Pedosphaera parvula Ellin514: one gene and its partner. The protein of the gene in region 1 binds, or shares a complex with, the protein of each later gene. Links are inferred from orthologs where the notes say so. Each region holds a gene or a part of one and is shown on either strand. Other genes may lie near its edges.

What was found.
Region 2: the proteins of dnaB (region 1) and dnaG are in contact, whole or in part, in a crystal structure (PDB 2R6A), measured with the Geobacillus stearothermophilus proteins. The link is inferred for Pedosphaera parvula Ellin514 from one-to-one orthologs. Residues at the interface, in WP_033016901.1 of Geobacillus stearothermophilus: Ser13, Glu15, Ala16, Gln18, Glu91, Leu92, Asp94, Ala95, Val96, Pro97, Thr98, Ala99, Ala100, Asn101, Tyr104, Tyr105, Ile108; in WP_049624496.1 of Geobacillus stearothermophilus: Lys456, Leu457, Leu458, Pro459, Ala460, Asn463, Ala464, Leu467, Leu535, Leu536, Ile537, Ala538, Gln544, Glu545, Asp548, Tyr549, His552.

Annotation. Positions count from the first base shown.
Region 1 is NZ_ABOX02000017.1:77,721-88,695, reverse strand. Bases 4,560-7,386 are described here. They hold dnaB (replicative DNA helicase), read left to right. Parts: upstream 4,560-5,154; coding sequence 5,155-6,618; downstream 6,619-7,386. Other genes in these bases: bamA (outer membrane protein assembly factor BamA), read left to right, coding at 6,622-7,386; CFLAV_RS32365 (virginiamycin B lyase family protein), read right to left, coding at 4,560-4,879. Outside these bases: CFLAV_RS14905 (alpha/beta hydrolase-fold protein), read right to left, coding at 1-677; CFLAV_RS14900 (hypothetical protein), read right to left, coding at 798-1,562; CFLAV_RS14895 (MFS transporter), read right to left, coding at 1,610-2,842; more of CFLAV_RS32365, read right to left, coding at 3,041-4,559; more of bamA, read left to right, coding at 7,387-9,111; CFLAV_RS14875 (OmpH/Skp family outer membrane protein), read left to right, coding at 9,127-9,756; CFLAV_RS14870 (aldo/keto reductase), read right to left, coding at 9,820-10,975. UniProt on the Escherichia coli protein: The main replicative DNA helicase, it participates in initiation and elongation during chromosome replication. Travels ahead of the DNA replisome, separating dsDNA into templates for DNA synthesis.
Region 2 is NZ_ABOX02000011.1:10,704-21,807, reverse strand. What follows is about bases 3,330-6,285. They hold dnaG (DNA primase), read left to right. Parts: upstream 3,330-3,876; coding sequence 3,877-5,694; downstream 5,695-6,285. Other genes in these bases: CFLAV_RS10605 (PHP domain-containing protein), read left to right, coding at 5,791-6,285; CFLAV_RS10615 (CvpA family protein), read left to right, coding at 3,330-3,820. Outside these bases: CFLAV_RS32165 (reprolysin-like metallopeptidase), read left to right, coding at 1-161; CFLAV_RS10625 (DUF362 domain-containing protein), read right to left, coding at 169-1,212; CFLAV_RS10620 (tetratricopeptide repeat protein), read left to right, coding at 1,274-3,118; more of CFLAV_RS10615, read left to right, coding at 3,212-3,329; more of CFLAV_RS10605, read left to right, coding at 6,286-7,068; CFLAV_RS10600 (c-type cytochrome domain-containing protein), read right to left, coding at 7,119-7,541; CFLAV_RS10595 (Gfo/Idh/MocA family protein), read right to left, coding at 7,662-8,804; CFLAV_RS10590 (GxxExxY protein), read right to left, coding at 8,844-9,233; CFLAV_RS10585 (sugar phosphate isomerase/epimerase family protein), read right to left, coding at 9,278-10,321; CFLAV_RS10580 (FUSC family protein), read right to left, coding at 10,526-11,104. UniProt on the Escherichia coli protein: RNA polymerase that catalyzes the synthesis of short RNA molecules used as primers for DNA polymerase during DNA replication.

The DNA of each region.
Region 1 (10,975 bases):
GTGTAACGGGTATCCAGTCCGCCAACGCGCACCCAGAGGGGATATGTTTCGGAAGGCTTCCGGTTAAAATTGCGCGGCAGAATAATTCCTGCCCGCAGATAGATGGGGCGGCCATGGAATTTGCTCAGGAGAGCTGATTGTATTTGAACGAATTTTACGAGCTCGGTATCTGCTGGTAATTGCTCTGGTCCAATCTGCTGACTGAGTTGGAGACAGACTGTATTACTTATGGCGTGATCGATATGAACTTTGGCAACCGAACTGTACAAATCACCAGGGGCATTCGGCAGGCGAAGGTCTTGATTCACCATCAGCAATGCCTGGACAAAATAATCTCCTGTCGGGAGTTCGGAAGGATTGGGAATAGGGCAGGAAATGGTTGAGTGATCGAGCAGGAGTTTTTGAGACGAAACAAAATCGTCGGCATCGCGGCCAATGATGACAGAGCCGTCGTTGATGGCGAACCTCGGTTCGGGAGATTCCTTTTGGTTAAGGATGACCAAAAGACGTCCGGTTTGAGGCGTTGCGACAAGGCCCTGCTTGAGAGTCACCTCAAAGCGGAGGCTGGCTTCGTTGGTTGCAGAGAAGCTCTCGAGACAGAAGAGTAAAAGAAGAAAACCCAGGATTGGCGGGAGCAGCTTGGAAGACTGCACTTTTGGAGCAAAATGTGGTTTCAATTTGGTATCCCTGTTTTCAAGCGAAATTGATTAATTCTTTTGGGCGACATCCTTTTGAAGCTGGTGTAACAAACCGTCGAGAAGTTTTGCCCAGAGTTCAGATCGAAGTTCTGGGGATCATCATGAGCGTCTGGAATACCCGGCATCGATATTGGCGTGGAAGGCGGGAACCATCCAGGTACCGTGTTCCACACTGGCGATTACATACAGTAGAGCCAGACGGTCCAGTTGCGATTCTGTAAACCCAGGATCGGGAGCAATGCCATCATTTCCAGGACGTCCTTGCGGGTCGGTGCGGCGAGGCTGGATGAGTTCGGTATGAACGAACAAACCGCGACTTTTTTCCTTCAATACTTTGGTTTCAAATTTGGTGGCACGCCACGGAGTGGTGAGGGGGTGGGGAGCGACGGATTGTCCGAGCCGGTTGACGAAAAAGTGGGCTGCATGGTTGCTGCCCCAGAAAGTGAGGCCGTTATAAAACCAGGTGGCTTCGTTGATGTTTGTAGGGAATGTCTTTTCGTGATAGTTCGGTGCACTGACGTCATGGATCACAAAATATTTTGCCTTTAATGTATTTGTGATTGCGCCGCCGATTTCAGCATCCGTTATTTTGTGGCTGGACAGGTAAGATTGTAGTTGTGACCGGTCCACAGTCATGGGTTTCCCAATGAGGTCCTCCTGTGGATTCGGGAGAGAAGTCAACGGTTTGCCAAGTACACCATATTCGGCAACCGGACGCAGCAGCCACCTGGCTTGTTCAAGCGGGGGAGCGGAGAACTCCAGTTTAGCCTCGTCAAAAGGCAGGCGGACATCTGAGCCTTGAGTGTTGAGGGAGCAAAGCGAAAGGAACGCTAAGGCTAAGGTCTGGCAAAATCCTTTGATCATAAAGGTATGCCGGAACGAATAGCAGCTGAGAGTGAACTAGTCGAGGTTTATGAGCCGGCCTTTTGCGGTTCAGCCGCAACTGCTGGCGCGTGATCTCGACTGAGGCGTTGCCAGGCGAGAATTCCGGTAAGCAGAGAGATTGCACCACAAATCAAGTAAGGATACGACTGCTGATATGTAAAAAGTGGCAGGGCGAATAGTGGACCAATAATGCGGGCCAGACTGCCTGCGCTTTGGGCAACACCAATCGTGACCCCTTGTTCCTGGGCAGAACTGAAGTTGGAAATCATTCCGAATACTGGAGGGCGGGTCAAACTGGAACCAATCGAGAGAAGAGCCAGTAGAATCAAGACCTGAGTCCAGTTTTGTGCGAAGGGCAATGGTCCCAGGCTTATGGCAACTAGAAACAAGCTCAGGGCGATGAGCTTCGGTTCACCCAAGGCTTTGACCAGGCGACCGGTGGCACCGCCCTGAACCAGCGCCCCAACCAAGCCTGCGTAAATGAACAGATAAGACACTGTTCTGATGCCCTTAGCCGAATCGAACTTAAGGGAAAATTTTGACAAAATGAGTAAGCCGAGCGTGGATTCAAAGCAGGTGAAACAGAAGGTTGCCAGGAAGAAAATGCCGATCAGAAGGCCGACCTTTGGCCGCGACAGGGTGTGCATCCATTGAGCCAAATGAGGACGCGGAGCAACATGTTCGGAAGAGGGTTTCCAGCTTTCAGGCAGGATGGTCAGAGCGAGAAAGAAATTTATGGCGCACAGAGCAAACGCCGCCCAACCGGGACCGGAATCGCCGAAATAAGTTCGCGCGACAGCGGCCAGGATTGGGCCGAAGATAAATCCGAGCCCGAACGCCATGCCGATCAAGCCCATTCGTTTGGAACGGTTTTCGGGAGGGGTGATATCGGCAATATAAGCTTGGGCCACAGTAATGTTGGCACCGCAAACACCAGCGAATGCGCGTGAGGCTATAAGGAGGATGAGTGCTGTGCCTCCTTGCTGCATCGAGGCGTAGGCAAAAATCAGATAAGAAACTGCGGCTCCCGCGGTGCTGGTAAGCAGAACCGGGCGGCGACCGATGCGATCCGAGAGACGACCCAGAAAAGGTGCGAAGACAAACTGCATGAAGGAGTATGCAGCCATGACCAGCGCAATCTGCCAACCGGTCGCATTGAAATTCTTTGCGTAAATCGGCAGCAGGGGAATGACGAGCCCGAATCCGATGAGGTCGATGAATACGGTCAAAAATATAATGCCAACAGAAGGTTTTCTCATGGGGCTTGGACTAGAAATTTTTGCACGAGCCGGAATTGTATGTTGACCGCATAGGCAGAGTTTATGTGCGAAAGCGGTATAGTCAAGCGGAGGGCTGAGCTCGTCTTTGAAAAAGCAGAAACACTCTTGCAGATTTTTCGGGGAGGCCTGATTAAATCGGTTCGTCAAATGCACCAACCATCCGAAAAAACTCTCCAACTAAGGCAACAATCTGGCTCTATAAAAGAGGCTGGGGGAGTTCGATGAACCTTTTATAATGACCTGATAGGGGGTGGTGCTAATAGTGAAATTGGTAATCAGCAGCCAGTTCGCCAAATTCGTCGAACCATCCACCTCATACTTGTCGCCAGCCTGGCCACTCAGAGTCAAACCAGTGTCTCCGCCGGGAAGTCTTTGGATTTTGCTGAACAAAACCGGTACTGCAATCGGGGGGATGATGACATTCAGTAGTGCGTTGGAGCTGGTAATTGAGCCAAAGGCATTGGTTACGACGATGGAATAATTTCCAGCATTGTTCGTCTGCACATTCGTGATTACAAAACTGCTCTGAGTAGCACCTCCGATGTTTGTGCCATTAAATAGCCACTGATAGGTCAGTGGAGCGGCCCCGGCAGCAGTGGCACTAAAACTAACATTAGTGCCAAGATCGACTGTCTGGCTGAGCGGTTCGCTCAATAGAACTGGGACCAGCGAATTGACGGTCAGCGAAGCACTTGAGCTGGTAACAGAGCCGAAGTTATTGCTGACTTTGACAGAGTAATTTCCACCATTGGTTGTCTGCACATTCGTGATTACAAAACTGCTCTGAGTAGCACTTCCGATGTTTGTGCCATTCAATAGCCATTGATAGTGCAATGGTGCTGGACCTGTGGCAGTGACGGTAAACGTGACATTAGTGCCAGGATTTACAGTCTTTCCCTGGGGTTGCTTGGTGATGGCAGGTTTCTGCTGGACGAAAAAGTGATAATAGGTGTTGCCAGTCGGTTCGGTAATCCAGACGTGGCTATCCTTGGGATTGAGAACCAGGTAGGAAAGAGTGGGGAAATAGTTCGTTGCAGGGAGGTGGTATTCGGTAACCAAATGTGTGGAAATATCGACCGAACCGACGGAGTTCGAATTGTACTCACTGAACCAGATTACGCCATTATTCGTATCAATTGTGATACCGTAGGGTCCATTGGTGCTCAGGACACTGGTTGCAGAAGGCAGCTTGAATTCCGAGATCACCCCATTAGTTGTGATGCTGCCGATCCGTTGACCAGCGTATTCAGTAAACCAAAGACTATTCTTGGAATCAGACACAATGTCAAACGGAACACTGCCGGCCGTGGGGAGAGTGTACTCATGCACCACATGATTTGTTGGGTTGATGCTACCGATCTTCGCCTTGGCGCCTTCAACGAACCAGAGGTTGCCATCCGGACCCGGGGTGATGTTGTAAAGGAGGCTGTTGGTGGCGATAACATTTCCGTTACCCGTGATGCCGCGGTACTGGCTAAAAACTCCGCTCGCGGTTACGGCTCCAAGCGCATTGTAGGTTAATTGGGTAAACCAAACGCGACCGTCAGACCCTTTGGTGATGCCTGCAGGGTTGGAGTTGGTGGCGGTAGGGATCAGGAACTCGGGGAGAAAAACTCCATTGGTGGTGATGCGGCCAATTCTATTTGCGTGTGCTTCCGTGAACCAAAGATTGCCATCGGGGCCGGTGGTGATCCCGTAGGGGCGCGTGTCGGCAGTCGGAATTACAAATTCCGTTATGAAACCGGGCCCTTGAACGCTGGATGCGTTGGCCTGGATCCTGGCAATCCTGTTGCCGCTAAATTGTGTCAACCAGAGATTGCCATCCGGCCCCAAAGTAATTGACTGCGGAAGACTGGCTATGACCGGGAAGGGGAAGATATTTACTTCGGGAGCAGCTCCCGCCCTCATCAAGCTTGTGAAAACGAGCAGTGTTGCCAGAAAAGCCAGCCCCAAGCCACGGCATCGGATTGCAGCAGGGCAGGTCTTGAAAGATATACTCGTCTTCTGATTATTCATTTTACAACTCGCATTCTCAGCATTTGGAAATCTCCGCACATCCCTCTAGCGGCGGCGGCGGTTATTACCAAGGCTAACCATATAGGCGATTTTAAGATTTTCGTCCAAGCGAAAATACTGGGCGAGAGTAAAGGCAACCCGTGGAAGGGCAAGTGAAATTAAACTGCCACTTCCTCCACGGATTGGGTTGTTGCCGGCACATTGTGAAAAACCTGTGTGTAAGAACCTGAGAATAGAGGTTTACAGCTGCCGTCCCTTTTCGTTTCAATGATAGTATGAGTGACGGAATGTCTGATGGTGCCGGTGCACCGGGTGATTTTAAGAAGTCCCGCAGGAAAAAAGCTGGTTTTGTCGAAGCGGCTCCCAAGCTGGACCGCTTGCCACCGTATTCTCCGGAGGCCGAGCAGGGGGTGCTGGGATGCATACTTCTGTCGCCAAATGATTGCATCGGTGAATGCGTGGAAAAGTTGAAGGCCGGACCGGAGTCTTTCTATGACCTCCGGCATCAAGTGATCTTCGAGAATTTGGTGGAAATGTATGATAAACGCGAAGCCATTGATCTTATCACTTTGCAGCAGCGATTGAAGGACAAGGCCAAGCTGGATGAGGTGGGGGGGCTTGTTTATCTCGGGACTCTGCCTGACACCGTTCCGTCCGCGGCCAATCTGAGCTTTTACCTCGAGATCGTTTATGAAAAGTTCATTCTCCGGAAGATGATTTATGTCTGTACCGATGTGGTGAACCGGGTGTACAGCTCGGAGGAGGAAGTGGATACGCTTTTGGACGAAGTAGAGCGGGATATTTTACGAATCAGTGAAACGCGCGCTGAAGGGGCTACAGACAAGATGAAGGATCTGGTGAAGAAAGCCATTTCCACCATCGAAGATTACCATCAGCGGCAAGGAATGTTGACTGGAATTCCGACTGGTTTTGCCGACTTTGATAAAATGACGAGCGGGCTGCACGGGGGAGAAATGGTGGTGTTGGCTGCCCGTCCCAGCATGGGCAAAACCTCCCTGGCGATGAACATCGCCGAACATGTGGCGATCGATCAAAAGCTACCCGTCGGGGTGTTCAGCCTGGAAATGACTTCGGAATCCCTGGTGATGCGTATGTTGTGCTCACGATCGAAGGTAAACATGCGCAATGTGCGTGAGGGGTTCCTGGCTGAGCGGGATTTCCCAAAGCTGACCAGCGCTGCCGGCAAGCTGGCCAACGCGCCGTTGTTTATCGATGACACCTCCGGCCTGTCGATTCTGCAGCTCCGCGCGAAGGCCCGGCGCATGTCACAGCAGTATGGAATCAAGCTGTTTGTGATTGACTACTTGCAGTTGCTCCATTCTACTGCGCGCCGAGCCGAGAACCGGCAGCAGGAGATTGCGGATATCTCGAACGGGGTGAAATCGTTGGCGAAGGAACTGGATGTTCCCGTGATCGTGTTGAGCCAGTTGAATCGTGAGTTTGAGAAGGACAAAGATCGCAAACCGCGCTTGTCGGACTTGCGTGAATCAGGTTCAATCGAACAGGACGCTGACCTGGTGTTGTTGTTGTACAAACCAACGAAGGAAGATGATGATGATGCGCCCGCGCAGGAACAGGAAGCGATAGCGGTGAACCTGTTGATTGCGAAGCAGCGTAACGGGCCGACGGGTGACGTGCACTTGACGTTCATGAAGCCCTATACACGTTTTGAAAACGCAGCAAAAGTCAGTGATGATGATGTGCCGACTGGAAATTAGCCGATGAACACCTTTATCCGCCGCGGCGGTTTCCTACTCCTTTTATTGCTGGCTTACGTGCCGAATTCATCGGCGCAATCCCTCTTCGATAAAGTCGCGCAAATCATCATTACCAACGTTGGCCCGGCGACGGTGAGTGAAGATCTGGTTCGGGCGAACATTCATGTCAAAGTGGGAGATCCTTATGTCCGCACCAGTGTCGATGACGATGTGAAGAACCTGTATGCCACCGGCTACTTCTTTAACATCCAGGTTCTGGATAACTTCACGGACAAGGGAGTGGTGCTTACCTACATCCTGCAAGGAAAGCTCCGGCTGACCGGGATCAAATTCGAGGGTAATACCAAGTATAGCAACTCGAAGTTGCTCAAGAAAGTTACCTCCAAAATTGGAGATCCGCTGGACGAGCGAAAACTATTCACCGATTCCCAGGAAATTCAGAAGATGTATCAGAAGTCCGGGTATCCAAGAACCACGGTTAAATATGTCATCAGTAACATTGATGAGCGTGCGGGCCGGGCGAGTGTGATTTTTGAAATCCAGGAGAGTCCCAAGATCAAAATTGTGGAAGTTGATTTCACCGGGGCGAATGCTTTTTCCCAAAAGAAATTACGGCGCGTAATCAAGACCAGAAGGCATTGGTGGTTGTCCTGGCTGACCCGGAGTGGAATTTTCAAGCCGGATCAGTTTGACGAGGATCAGGAGAAATTGAAGGAGTTCTACCAGGAAAAGGGTTATATCGATTTTGAAATCAAAGATATTCGGATCACCAATCCCACGCCGAAGACAATGCGGATCGAGTTCGTGATTTACGAAGGCAATCTATACAAAGTGGGTGCAGTAACATTTAAGGGGAATCTGCTCTTCAATACGAATGATATTTTCCGGGGATTGAAGTTGCAGCACGAACAATCGCACGCGAAGACCAAGATTGGTGAGCATGGTCTTCAGGCCGATGTGGGCATGACTTTCACTCCTCAGGGCCTTCAGGATGATATTCATGCGATCGAGGATTTTTACGGTTCCAAAGGTTACATCGATGTGAAGCAAGGGGCGAACCTGCGGGTAAACAAGATCGCAAATACTGAGAACGGAACAATGGATCTGGAGTACAACATTGATTCCGGCGAAAAGCAATACATCGAGAAGATCGAGATCAAAGGCAACGTAAAGACCAAGGACAAGGTCATCCGCCGCGAATTGGCAGTTTCGCCGGGTGACACATTCGACATGGTGCGCGTCCGGTTAAGCAAACAACGTTTGGAGGGTTTGCAATATTTTGAAAAGGTGGATACGCAACCGGAACCAACGGTCATTCCGAATCATAAGAATCTGATTGTCGGAGTGGATGAGAAGTCCACCGGCCAGTTTACCTTTGGGGCAGGATTCAGCACGGTAGATAGCATTTTAGGCTTTGCCGAAATCAGCCAGTCCAATTTCGATCTTTTCAAGCCGCCTTACTTCACTGGTGGAGGTCAGAAGTTCCGCCTGCGCGTGCAGCTTGGCACACAACGCCAGGACTATCTGATTTCCTTTGTGGAGCCGTGGTTCCTGAATCGTAAGCTGGCTCTGAGCATAGATCTCTTTCACTCGGTGTATAACTTCCAAAGTCTGGATAATCTTTATAACGAAACCCATACTGGAGCCAAGCTGGGGCTAACCCGGGCTCTGGGAAGCGATTTTCTGATCGGAGGAATCAGTTATACGGTTGAAAATGTTGGCATTGTTGATGTCAACGAAAACGCTCCTGCCACTATTTTTAACGACAGTGGAAATACGCTGCTTTCGCGCTTTGGTGTTTCGCTGGCCTACGATACTCGCAACAGCACGACCTTGCCGAACAAGGGCCAGAGAACAGAAATTTCAGCGGAAGTTGTCGGCGGACCTTTGGGTGGAGACGCCAATTTCTATAAAACTGAAGTGAAGAGCGCCTGGTATTTCAAAGGGTTCGCGAAGGATCATGTGCTTGAAATCGTGGGCCGCGCGGGAGTGGCCGATCGTTTGTATGGTTCGAAGGATTTGCCATTCTTTGAACGTTATTACCTTGGTGGTCAATATTCTCTCCGTGGCTACGATTATCGTGGAGTCGGTCCGCGAGAGGCTACGCAAAACGGCCAACAATTTGAACCCATTGGTGGCGATACCTACTGGATGGCTTCGGCGGAATACAGCATTCCAATCATCTCGCGGTTAAGGTTTGCGGTGTTCTATGACATCGGAAGCGTTTATGCGCTGCCTTACAGTTTCCAGACCTCACAGATACATGCAAGAGGACCTGTCATCCCGGGAGCACCGACTCCACTTGGCGCTTTCCAGGATTATGGCGTGGCAGGCAGTACGACAGCCTACAGCGACAACTGGGGCTTGGGATTGCGACTGGATTTACCCATCGGACCACTGCGACTGGACTATGGCATTCCGATTCATCATGATATATTTAATAGTAACAGTGGAAAGTTCCAGTTTGGCGTCGGATTTGCCCGTCCATTATAAGTTAACGATCAAAACATGAAGACTATTTTAAAACGAATTCTACCAGTATTGCTGTTGACCTCTTTGCTCAGCATCCCGGCCATGGCAGAAAGCCGCATTGCGACCATCGATTTGCGCAAAGTATTTGATAACTACTGGAAACGCCAGCAGGCGGAGGCAGCGCTGAAAGATAGAGCTGCGGAGTTCGACAAGGAATATAAGTCGATGGTGGATGACTACAACAAGGTAAAGGAAGATTATAACAAGATTATTGCCTCTTCCAATGACCAGTCAGTGACCCAGGAAGAAAGGGACAAGCGCAAAAGTTCAGCGGAGGCGAAACTGTTGGAAATTAAGAGCAGTGAAAATACCATTCGGGCTTTCGAGAACAATGCCCGGGACCAGCTTGATACGCAGCGCAAGCGGATGCGTGACACAATTCTTCAGGAGATTCGCAACGCCATCAGCGCGAAGGCCAAGGCAGGCGGCTTTAGTCTGGTGGTTGACAGCGCGGCTGAATCCATTAACAACACGCCGGTGGTGCTCTATGACAATCATGATAACGACCTGACTGATGGCATTCTGTCCCAGTTGAATGTCGGTGCTCCGCCAACAGCGACGAAGGAGACTCCCGCGGCAGACGATAAGAAGGAAAATAAGAAATAATCCTTCAAGGGAATTTAAAAGGCCAGCTGCAAGGCTGGCCTTTCTCATGTACCAGAAGAGAGATCAACTCTCGCTCAATCGTTTCTTGGGAGCTTCAAATAACATTTCGTGTGCTTCCTTCAGAATGGCCGGGATTTTTTCAGCAAAGGGGCTGCGTTGAAGAACCGCAGCGAGATTGAGCGAATCCACTTTGCTGGAGTTCTCACCAGGAAACCAATGGTCCGCCTGGCCGAGAAGATTGTAGCGCATTTTTCCCCAGGCGACTAAATCCAACGACTTCGCATAAGTCCACAGCCGGAGAATCTCCAATATATTGATCTGGCCTGGAACATCGATGTATTGAGGCAAGCCTCGGAACCAAGCCTTGCACCAGTCTGCGCCCAAGGTGCGTTCCATCTCAGTTCGCAACCTTTTTTCAATGGGGGTGATGGTGGCCTGTAACTCGTCGTAATAGTCCAATGCCTTGACATGTTCGTCGAAGTCCGATGGTTTGGCGGCACCGCAACTGAGGGTGTGCACCTCGGGCCGAGCCAGGCAATAGAGATCGTTGAAAATCATCGGGGATAACGGAGCGCAGAGATCGACGAGTTTTTTCGGTGGGTCGTATAGTTTGCCGCCCTTGTCATTGGGGCTGATGATAAAGACGCCCATGTCTCTCTTTCGCGCCTCGGTGATCGTAGCCCAGTTCAGATCGTTGACGAAATACCAATGCACGTTGAAGTAATCGAATTCGTCTGTGGCGATGGCTTCCTGGATGATGTCTGTAGTGGCGTGGGTGGAAAAGCCGATAAAGCGAACCCGGCCGTCCTTCTGGAGCTTGCGTGCCGCGGCAAGACATCCGTTCTTTTTCAGAGAATAATCGAGCAGTTGACGGTTGTTAATTCCGTGGAGGGAGAGCAGTTCCACGTGATCGAGCTTTAGATAAGCCATCGACTGCTCAAACTTTTTCAAGAACTCGGCGGGATTCTCGGTTGGTCCCACCTTCGTTTGAACTATAATTTTGTTGCGAGGCAGAGTCGGCAGGATATTGCCGAGTTGCATTTCCGAGGATCCATAGCCGCGAGCGGTTTCAATATGGTTGATGCCGAGTTCGATGGCACGATGGATCGTGGCTTCCAGGTTCGCCTGGTTGTCATGGGGAATTTCCTTTGGGTCGACATCCTGCCACTTGTATTGATAGCGCATGCCTCCGCACGAGATCACGGGCATGGCAAGTTCA
Region 2 (11,104 bases), on another replicon or contig:
CAACTGTCGGGAGAACATACCGGTTGCAATCCAAAACAATCATAACGGGAAACTGGAGCGATGTTTCAGGGGATGTGATTGCGACGAGTAACACAGCTACCAAGGTGGACAGTTCCGGCGTGAACAATCAGAAGTTCTACCGCGTGGTGCTGTTGCCCTAACAGGGGACTAGTGAAGCCTGTCCGTCTCGATTTTCTTGAGATCGCTTATACCGATCTCAAGAAGCGATGCATTGACGTAAAGTTCCAGATTCGTCTTGAGGACGGGGACTCCGGCCAACTGCCGTTGGCGATCAATTTCCCGGAGCGAGAGAACATCCAGGGCCACGGGATCTTTGCTGATCCGCAGTTCATTCAGAACTGATGAATAGTGCAGCAGTCCTTTTTCCTCGCCATCATATTGGCAGATGAGTGAATCAACGATGTTTAGAACCACACGATCACCCAGGATAGGCAGCGCGTAGATTTCCGGAACGGCGCGGGATAGATTATCAGCGTCCGTTTCAAAGCGAAGAACATTATCCACACTACCGAGGGCGAGGCTGTAGAGATTGCCGGACACACCAGCCAGATTATGGTGCATCAATGGAGTAATGTTGATGATTTTGGTCATTTGCTGGCTGACCAGCTTGGAAACGTAGGATTTCCGGCCAATGCCAGGTCCTTTTTTGCCAAATTCCATATCGCTCCAGCTCAGATTCCCAATAAGGGCAGTCTCGTAAAAAGTTTTTTCATCGTACCCGGACTCAACACTGCTCGCAACCCGAATGCCAAATCGCTTTTCAAATTCGTAGAAACCGGCAAGGCGTAAATCCACAGAACGCTTATCCCACACGATAATGTTTGTGGCAGGTAATCCGGTTTCCAAAAGGGTTTGAATAACCGCAGCAACCACGGCTGGGCGAGTGCCACTGTTCGGCCCGGGAGTCGAGTAGACCTTGATACCGACGATATCCTGAGTGGAGATAAGGCTCAGCCAGGCCGCCTTCACGGTGGCTTTACCCGTCACATTGGTAATCCCCTGATCGAGCAGGCTTCGAATTCTCTCCGGAATTGGCTGCAAAGACTCGGTGGCCTCGGGGTCGTGGACTATGACTACGCGCGCTTTGGTTGTCTTTCTGTCAGCAGAGGAAAAGAGATTTTGAGCCTGTGCCTGAGAAAGCAAAAGCAGAATCGATAAAAATATGACTATTCGTGAAAATAACCAAAACATAAACGTTATAAACCGTGCGTTTCTTGACACGTCAAGGCGCGAATGTTACCACCTGCATTGAATGCTAACCAACAAAAAGCGATTCGGGAGCTATCTTGGGGTGTTCGTCGCCATGTTTACGGCGGTTGTCCTTACAGGATGTACCCCGGCAGGGCCGCGTGCGCTGCTGGATGGGAAACGCCTGCTGGATGAAGGAAAATATGGGCAGGCGATTGAAAAGTTAAAGACGGCGACCACGCTGCTATCCACCAATGCCAATGCCTGGAACTATTTAGGTTTGGCCTATCAGTACGGGGGACAACCAGCCAACGCCGTAGATGCTTACCAAAAGGCGCTGGGGCTGAACCATGATCTGGTTATGGTTCATTACAACCTGGGCTGCCTGTACTTGGAGCAAAACCGGCCGGATTTCGCCAGGAATGAACTGACAGCGTTCACGTTACGTCAGAATAACGTTGTTGACGGCTGGGTGAAATTGGGGACTGCGCAACACCGACTGCGTGAGACAGCGGCTGCCGAGAAAAGTTTTAACGAAGCGCTACGGATGAATCCACAGAACCCGGAAGTGCTAAATGATCTTGCCCTTGTTTACCTGCAGAAAAATCGACCTTCCGATGCGGAGAATTATTTGAATGCCTGTTTGCGGCTGCAGCCAAATTACGCTCCGGCTTTGCTGAACCTGGCGGTGGTCGAGCAAACGTATCGAAATAACCGGCCACTTGCGTTACAAAAATATAGGGAATACCTGGCCCTGAAGCCGCGGCCGGCAAATTGGGAAGTTGCCAACAGCGCGGCCAGAGACCTGGAACTGGAACTCACGCCCACAGCACATCCAGCAACGAATGTCCAAACCGCAATTGTGCATTCGGCAACAAACAATTTGAAACCGGTGGCCTCGAATCCGGTGAGGGTGGCGAATGTGGTTACCAACGCCGCCAGGACGTCTGAAGTGAACACCAATTCCATAAAAGTCGCAAATACGCCTCCCACCAATAAAACTGTTCCTGTACCGCCAGCATCACAACCTGAGAGGATGGTAAAGCCTGAGGTGGTAAAATTGGCCGAAGCTCCCACGGTTAAACCGGCGCAGGATGTTACAGCCTCACCACAAAGGCAGTCTGCCGAAGCGGTTCCAGAAGCTCCGGCGCGAACGCAGGCAACAGCAACGGTTCCAGCGTTAACGGCGAAGCAGCAGGAGAAACATGGTTTTCTGCAAAAAATGAATCCTGCGAATTTGTTTAAGCACGAACCTAAGAGCGCCAGCACGGGAAGGGCGCAAACAGCCGGAGAAAGCCCGGAAACGAATTCATCCACGCAAGTGTCCAGCAATTTTGAAGCCGTGTCCAAAACGACTTCACCAACCTATGCCACGGTTTCATACCCGCGGTACAGCTATAAGTCCCGTCAAAAACCGACAGCTGGAAATCGGACTGAGGCAGAGCGATTGGTAGCGCGAGGTGCACAAGCACAGCGGGATCGTCGCACCAAGGATGCGGAAACTTCGTATCAATCCGCGGTGCAAGCAGACGCGAGTTACTTTGAAGCGCAATCCAGCCTCGGACTGACTGCCTACGAGGTGGGGGAGATGGGCTTGTCGTTACAAGCCTATGAAAACGCACTAGCCATCAAGCCAGACGCATTTAGTGCGCGTTTTAACTTCTCACTGGGGCTAAAGAAATCGGGTTACATCATTGATGCTGCCCAGGAACTCGAAAAAGCGCTGGCGTGCGGTTCAAATGAACCAGCGAACAATGTGGCAGCGGCCCATTTGGTTCTGGCTAATCTTTACGCCGACCAGTTGCATCAACCGCAGGCGGCACGACCACACTATGTGAAGGTGCTGGAACTGGATCCTCAGAACTCCCAAGGCACAGCCATCCGCTACTGGTTACGGGATAATCCTTAAACCGACTGACTGCCGGAGGGGGTAAGTCGAAAGTTGGCCAGAAACCTGCTTACAACATCATGGGCACAAGTAAAGTGTCCAAATATTGAGCATATGAATCTGCTGAACCTTCCAATCAACTGGTTTGATATCGCCGTGGTAATCGTGGTCTTGTTGGGCATCAACAAAGGCCGGAAGCACGGTATGTCAGGAGAAATGATGGTGATGTTTCAATGGATGGCCATTGTGGCTGTAGGGGCTCTCTTTTATAAGCGATTAGGAGATATGCTGAGTGATTCCTGCCCGTTTGCCCATTGGACCAGCTACATTGCTGTTTATATAACAATTGCCATCGTGGTTAAGTGCATCTTTTCTGTCCTGAAAAAAGGTGCAGGAGGCAAATTGGTGGGCAGCAACATGTTTGGTGCGAGTGAATATTATTTGGGGATGATAGGCGGGGTGATCCGATTTCTATGCATACTCATGGCTGGCCTGGCACTCCTCAACGCCAGATTTTACAGTCCACAGGAGATCGCGCAGTATGACGCATTCCAAAGGGATGTTTATGGCAGCACCTTTTTTCCCGATCTTTCCACGGTCCAGCAGGAAGTTTTTAAAAGCTCTTATTTGGGAAAGTTGGTGAAAACGAATGCGGAGTTTCTGCTGATTAAGTCTACTCCTCCAGAAACCAAGAACTTAAAGCGAAGAGAGGATTTGCCATAAGCACGTTTTAGGGATAGAACAGATCACTGTGTTGAAATAGTGATTTGTTTTGTTCCATGACCGGCTTTTTTTCGCAAGCAACCAGAGAGCAAGTTCGATCTGCCAGTGATATTGTAGATGTCATTGGCTCCTATCTTCCATTGAAGCGGGCTGGGGCGAACTTCGTAGCGCTATGTCCGTTTCACAAGGAAAAGTCTCCCAGTTTCAACGTCAATCCTCATAAGCAGATTTTTCATTGCTTCGGTTGTCATAAGGGTGGCGACGTTTTTACTTTCGTCAAGGAGTACGAGAACATTCCATTTCCGGATGCTGTAAAAAGGCTGGCTGAACGCGCCAAGATTCCTCTGGAAATGGACAATAATCCCGCGCAGCAACAGAGTCGGCATTTAAAGGATGTGCTCCTGCAAATCCACGAGCAAATCACCCAGCGGTGGCAGAGTGCGCTGGCCAATGAAGCAGCCGGACAAATTGCCCGTGATTACCTTGTACAACGCGGTGTTACCGAAGAAGCGATTAAACTGTTTCGCCTGGGCTATGCGCCGGATGTCTGGGAGGACACGGTTAACTGGTCCAGGAGCAAAGGATTTGATCCGGTGGTCATGGAGCAATCGGGATTGATATTGCGCAAGGAAGGATCGGATCATTATTACGATCGGTTTCGAGGAAGGTTGATTTTTCCGATTTGTGATGAACAGGGGCGGGTGATTGGTTTTAGCGGGCGGGTGCTTTCAGGGGATCAAAAAACTGCCAAATATGTCAACTCCCCGGAGACGCCAATATTTACCAAAGGCAAAGTTTTCTTTGGATTGGATAAATCGAAGCGAGCCTTGCTGGAGGCACAATCCGCGATTGTTTGCGAAGGACAGCTTGATTTGATCGCCTGCTATATGGCAGGCGTGCAGAACATGGTGGCACCGCAAGGGACCGCGCTGACGGCGGATCATGCGCGTATTTTGAAACGATATGCGGAGGAGGTCGTGCTCTGCTTTGATTCGGATAATGCGGGGCAGAATGCAGCGGTGCGTTCGCTCGATAGTTTGCTCGCCAGCGGGTTGGCCATCCGTGTGGCGGTAGTCCCTGCACCACACGATCCTGATAGTTTTATCAAGGAATACGGGGGCGAGGCTTTTAAGGAGTTGGTGAAAAAGGCGAGCGGTTTTTTCGACTATTACCTGAACCGGCTTTGTGAAACGAATGATGTTGCCAGCGACAAGGGGCGACTCATTATCCTGCAGGAAATGGCGGAGGCGGTTTACAAGACGGGCAATGTCGTGTTAATCGATACCTACGCTCAAAAAACAGCGTTTCGATTGGGAGTTCCTCCCGAGGCTGTGCGAGCTGAATTCAGGAAGGCCTCACGATCCAAAAATGCCACACCACTTGAAGTTGAAGAAGCGATCGAGATAAAGCCAAGCAAAGTTCCCTTGAACACTCCGGAGCATTGGTTTTTAAAGCTGATTTTTCTTCAAGAGGAAGGAATGGATTGGATTCACGCGCATCTGGATCCCAACTGGATTCAACACCTGACGGTGCGGCAAATCGCCGTGATGCGGCTGGCGGTTCATGCACAAGGAACATGGCAGGGAGTGGCGACTTTTCTCAATGATTGTGAGTCCGAAGAGATGCGCAGCCTGATCACTGAAGCATCATCAGAAGAGCGGCCCATTCCAAATCCAACGCAGCAGATGAATGACATCGTGTTAAGGCTACGCAATCAATTCATCGAAAGGCAAATGGCTGTGCTGGCACAGGAAAGCGGCAAGCCGGGTTTGGGCGATGAAGAGCGCCTCGCCATTTTGGTGCAGCAACAGAAATTGAGGCAATTAAAGCGTCAACCTTTGACTCCGTTGGCAGAGCCGGAAGGACCTTTTTGACGCGGCATGGGGGCCTTTAAGGTGGTGCCTCAATTTGATTGGAGGCAGCAGTCAAATCGGGTAATCACTTCCGCATGTTCGTTCCGTGATGATTTTATGAAAGATGCGAGAGTTCTTTTATTTGGCGCGATCCTGGCGGTCGTTCTGCTCTCTGGATTAAATGTTCCGGCAGAGGAGAAAGGGCAGTGGTTGAAGGGGAATCTTCATACCCATTCGCTTTGGAGCGACGGCAATGATTATCCGGAGATGATTGTGGATTGGTACAAGGAGCATGGCTACAACTTCCTTGCGCTTTCCGATCACAATGTGCTCCTCAGCGGGCAGCGGTGGACTGGAGCAAATACAAACCGGGGAGGCAGTGTGGCCCTGGAAAGATACGTGGCAAAATTCGGGACGAACTGGGTGGAGCTTAAAACCGAGGCGGGAAAAACTGCAGTAAGATTGAAGACCCTGGCGGAATTTCGTGGAAAATTTGAGGAGCCGGGAAAGTTTTTGTTGGTGCCGGGAGAAGAAATCAGCGCCCAGTATAAAGTTCTGCCAATTCACATGTGCGTGTCGAACATACGCGATGTCGTTCTGCCTCAGACAGGAGGCAGTCGGGCCGAGGTGCTGCAGAATAACGTCAATGCGGTTTTGGAGCAGCGAATGGTCACCGGCCAGCCGATGATTCCACATATCAATCATCCGAACTTCGGTTGGGCGCTCACGGCGGAGGATATCATGGGAGTAAAGGGGGAGCGATTCATGGAGATTTGGAATGGCCATCCCGTGGTACATAACTATGGAGACAAGGACCACGCCAGTGTGGAAAGAATCTATGACATTGTGCTAACGAAACGATTGGCGGAGCTGGGGATGGAACCAATCTGGTGCACCGCGGTGGATGATGCACATCATTATCTGGGCACGGTGGAGAAAGAGAGTCGTCCAGGCCGTGGATGGATAATGGTGCATGCGGAGAAGTTGACCCCGGAGAGCATTATTGCGGCGATGGAAGCCGGGGATTTTTATGCGAGCAGCGGGGTGAAGTTGAAGGAGATTCGGCGCGAGAAGGATAAGCTTGCCATCGAGATTGAGCCGGAAGAAGGAGTGACGTATACGACACAATTCATTGGAACTCGCAAAGGGTATGATACGAAGAGCGAACCGTTGCCTTTGAAGGGAGGCAATCCATTTCCAACGACGCGCAAGTATAGTGATGAGATTGGGATGGTGCTGGCGGAAGTAAAAGGCACATCTCCCTGTTATAATTTGAAGGGAGATGAAATTTATGTCCGGGCCAAGGTGATTTCTTCGAAGCTGAAGGAAAATTATTATCAGAAGGGCGATCTGGAGACGGCGTGGGTGCAGCCGTTGGTAACTGGAGTGAAATAAAAACGCTTCCGACGTGAATCGGAAGCGTTGGCGTGAATTTCAAATTCGGATTACTTGGCGCCCTGGTCGATCCAGGCCCGGACGAGGCTGACCTGCTCCTTGGTGAGCTGAGGGGTGTCCTTGCTCTTGGGTGGGGGCATGAAGTCGTCTTCGTCGCCGGCGTGTGCCACAGAAAAAACCAGCAGGCTCTTCTCGCTTTTGCCTGCGATGATGTCAGGGCCATTTTCGCCACCTTTGATGGCAGCTTCGATGCTGTCGAGGCGGAGTTTGGATTTCTGCTTGTCTGGGCCGTGGCACTTGAAGCAGGATTTTTCGAGGAGCGGTTTGATATCCGTGGCGTAGCTCACACCTGTCTTGGTGGCGGCAGGGGGGAGTTTGCTCGCATCCATTGCCTTTTCCTCAGCTGCCGAGGCCGAAAAGAGGGAGAAAGCGAGAACGGAGGTAATCGCTACACTGAGAGTTAAAGATTTCATTGTATTGATATGCTTTAAATTGCGGACTCAATTATGATTCAAGACGGTTTCGCCGTCAAAAACATTCAGTCGGGGTAAATACCGTAGTTTCAGGGGGAAACTTCGGTATTCGAACCTCATTTACTTCAGTTTAGGCACTTTTTCCCATTTGCCGGTTTTGGCGGACTTCAGAACGGCGTCGCAAACGTATTGGGTTTCCAGGGCGTCGCGGAAATCGGGATGGGCGCTCTTGGTGGATTCCAGGCTCTTCAGGAAATCCGCCACCTGATGAATGAAGGTATGCTCGTAACCAATTTGGAGGCCGGGCACCCACCAGTTCTTCATGTAGGGCTGGTCGGGATCGGTCACATGGATGGAACGCCAGCCGCGAGTACGGCCTTCGTCGCGGTGATCAAAATATTGCAGGCGATGCAGATCGTGGAGATCCCAGGCGATAGAGGCGTTTTCACCGTTAATTTCGAAGGTGTAGAGCGCCTTGTGACCGCGGGCGTAACGAGTCGATTCGAACGTGGCGAGCGAGCCGTTGTTGAAGCGGGCCAGGAATGCGCAGGCGTCATCGATGCCAACTTTTTGAACCTTGCCGGTAAGCGTATGCTTGCGTTCCTTGATGAAGGTTTCCGTCATCGCGGTCACAGTGTTGATGCTGCCGTTGAGCCAGATGGCGGTGTCGATGCAGTGTGCCAGAAGATCGCCCGTCACACCGCTGCCAGCGGCTTTGACATCCAGACGCCAGAGCCCGGCGCCGCCTTGAGGGAGGTCTTTGGAGATGGTCCAGTCCTGGAGGAACTTGGCGCGGTAATGGAAGATGCGACCGAGCTTTCCTTCATCGATGAGTTGTTTGGCGAGGGTTACGGCAGGGACGCGGCGATAGTTATACCAAACCATGTTTGGCACGCCGGCTTTTTTGATCGCAGCCACCATCTTTTCGCCTTCGGGGCCATTCATGGAAAGCGGCTTCTCGCAGAGGATCATTTTGCCAGCTTTGGCAGCAGCCATGGCGATTTCGGCGTGGGTGTTATTCGGTGTGGCAATATCGATGAGATCGATGTCATCGCGGGCGATAAGTTTGCGCCAATCGGTTTCGACAGATTCGTAACCCCACTTCTTCGCGAAAGCAGTGGCTTTTTCGCCGTCACGCGCGCAGATGGCCTTAAGGACGGGTTGATATTCCAGGTCGAAGAAATTATTGACCTTGCGGAAGGCATTGGAGTGCGTACGGCCCATAAAGCCGTAACCGATAAGACCTACATTTAATGGTTTCATAAATTAAAAATGGCCACGAAAAGGCACAAAAGGCACAAATTAAAATTTTTCTATTACGTCGTTGATGATGTATTTTTTGATCTGGAATTTTCCTGCTCCGAAGTTGATTAGCAAGCCGTGTTCGATTCTTGATGCACGAAGGTATCCCAATAACTGTGCCACATGTTCATCTACGACGGCGCGGACTGCTTTCAATTCTACGATTAACTGGTTTTCCACAAGGAGATCTGCGGAAAAGTTGCCCAACAAGGCTCCATCTTCATCAAATACTTGTAATGGATGTTGCTGTTGCACCTCGAGGCCTTGCTTCCGCAGGCGGTTTACCAAGGCGTTCTCGTAAATCTTTTCCACGTGGCCGTTACGGTGATAACGATGAATCGCATATCCCGTTTCTCTTATCACATCGCACAGACGCATGATGTCACTCATAACTTTTTGTGCTTTTTTGTGCTTTTTGTGGCAAGGCAGAGGCTTCAGGCCCAGCCGTGGTTTTCGCGGACTTGAATCATGGAGGCCAGGATATTGTTCCAGGTTTCCTGTTTATGCATGACTTCATTGGGAAACATGCAACCGTCCCAACAGATGTGCTTGAACTTTTTGGTGACCTTGCCGGCATCGTCGCGCATCCAGTAGCCGGCATCGCGGGCAATGTTTAATTTGCCGTTGGGGTCAGTGGCAAGGCAGTGGCGGCCGGTTTTGTCGTGTGAGCCAGAACCTTTTACCGTGGCGTCATTTTGAGCGACGTGGAAGTCCATGGTCCATGGGCGCAGTGCCTTCGTCATTTTCTTCATCGCCGTATGGAATTGATCCGGTTCCCAGTGATACTTAGTGGGGACAATACGGTGTTCAGGGGCGTTATAGCCGAGAGTGTAGAGAAGGGTGTGGGCCATGTCTGCCTGGAAGCCGACGACCTTGGGTTGACCGACTTCTTCGAGGAGTTGAACCATGTATTTCCAACTGTGCATGCCGCCCCAGCAGATTTCGCCTTCGGCCGCGAGACGTTCGCCATGATCCTTGGCGACCTTGGCAGCTTCCTTGAAAGTTTTTGCGATCTTCTTCGTGTTGCCTTTGGGATCTTTTTCCCAATCGGTGACGCCGGCTGCGGAGTCGATGCGAACGACGCCGTAGGGACGAATATCGAGATCACGCAATTTTTTGGCGATGCGGCAAGCCTTCTTGACCTGGTCGACAAATTTCTTACGGTCTTCATCACCGCCCATGGCTGAACCACCGCCGGTGGGAGGCCAAACTGGTGCGACGACAGAACCGACCACGAAACCCTTTTTGCGAATTTTGTCGGCGAGTTTTTTCAGATCGTCATCGCTGGAATCAATGCTGACGTGGGGATCGAAGAGGAAGAGATCGACGCCATCGAATTTGACACCGTTGACTTCGGCCTTGGCGGTGAGGTCAAGCATGGTATCGAGATCGATGGAAGGTTCAGCACCGGGGCTGCCTTTGCCGACGAGACCGGGCCACATGGCGTTGTGCAATTTTGGAAAAAGATTTTGGCTCATGAGTGTCCTTTCAAAATATTCGTTTCTTGTTCATCCATACCTGCTCATCCGCGTCCGAAGGCGCTGCGCTCAAGGAGCGTAAATTAATGGCCATCTGACTATAGTGAGTGCGGAATATGAATGCCCGAAAGTGTCAAACAGGACAAGACCTTTTCATTCATGTTGACGGACATCAAGGGCCGGGCTATTACCGCGTCGTTCATTTTAAATAGCGAGTGACGCGAGTTGTTGGTGGTTGGGCATGTCCAGTGCCAGCACCATGGCCTGAATCTCAGCAACTGTTTTAGCGATTTGAGTCCAAATCAGCTTTTCGGGGGATGGTGTGAGGCCAAGTTCTTTGGAAGCATCCACGTTGGCGTTGGCAACGACTGATTCCAATTGCCGCAGGTTCGAGGTCAATTCAGCGATTGCAGAGTCCTGGAGACCACTCTCGATGGCATGCGCCAGACTTTCCAACGTGTTGTTGATCTGCCGAATGATTTCCGAGATGCCCGGAGCATTGCTTCTGGCGCCGTCCTCCAGATGGACCGCAAGGGTGGTGAGTGTGCGGGTCACCCGCTGGTTGTAGGTGGCCAGCGCTGCGGCGCGTTCCCGGTTTTCATTGAGACGGGCAGGCTCGCCCAGGAGCCGTTCCAGTGAGGCGGCGGCAAAGCGGTTGGCATTTTCCGCCCGTCGTTTGGCCATTAGCGGAGTGGTCTTTGTAGACTCAGCCACACCCAACCAGACGGACATGGCATCAATATAGTTGCGGTTGGCGCGGACTGCCGCAGCCAGCAGGGCTGG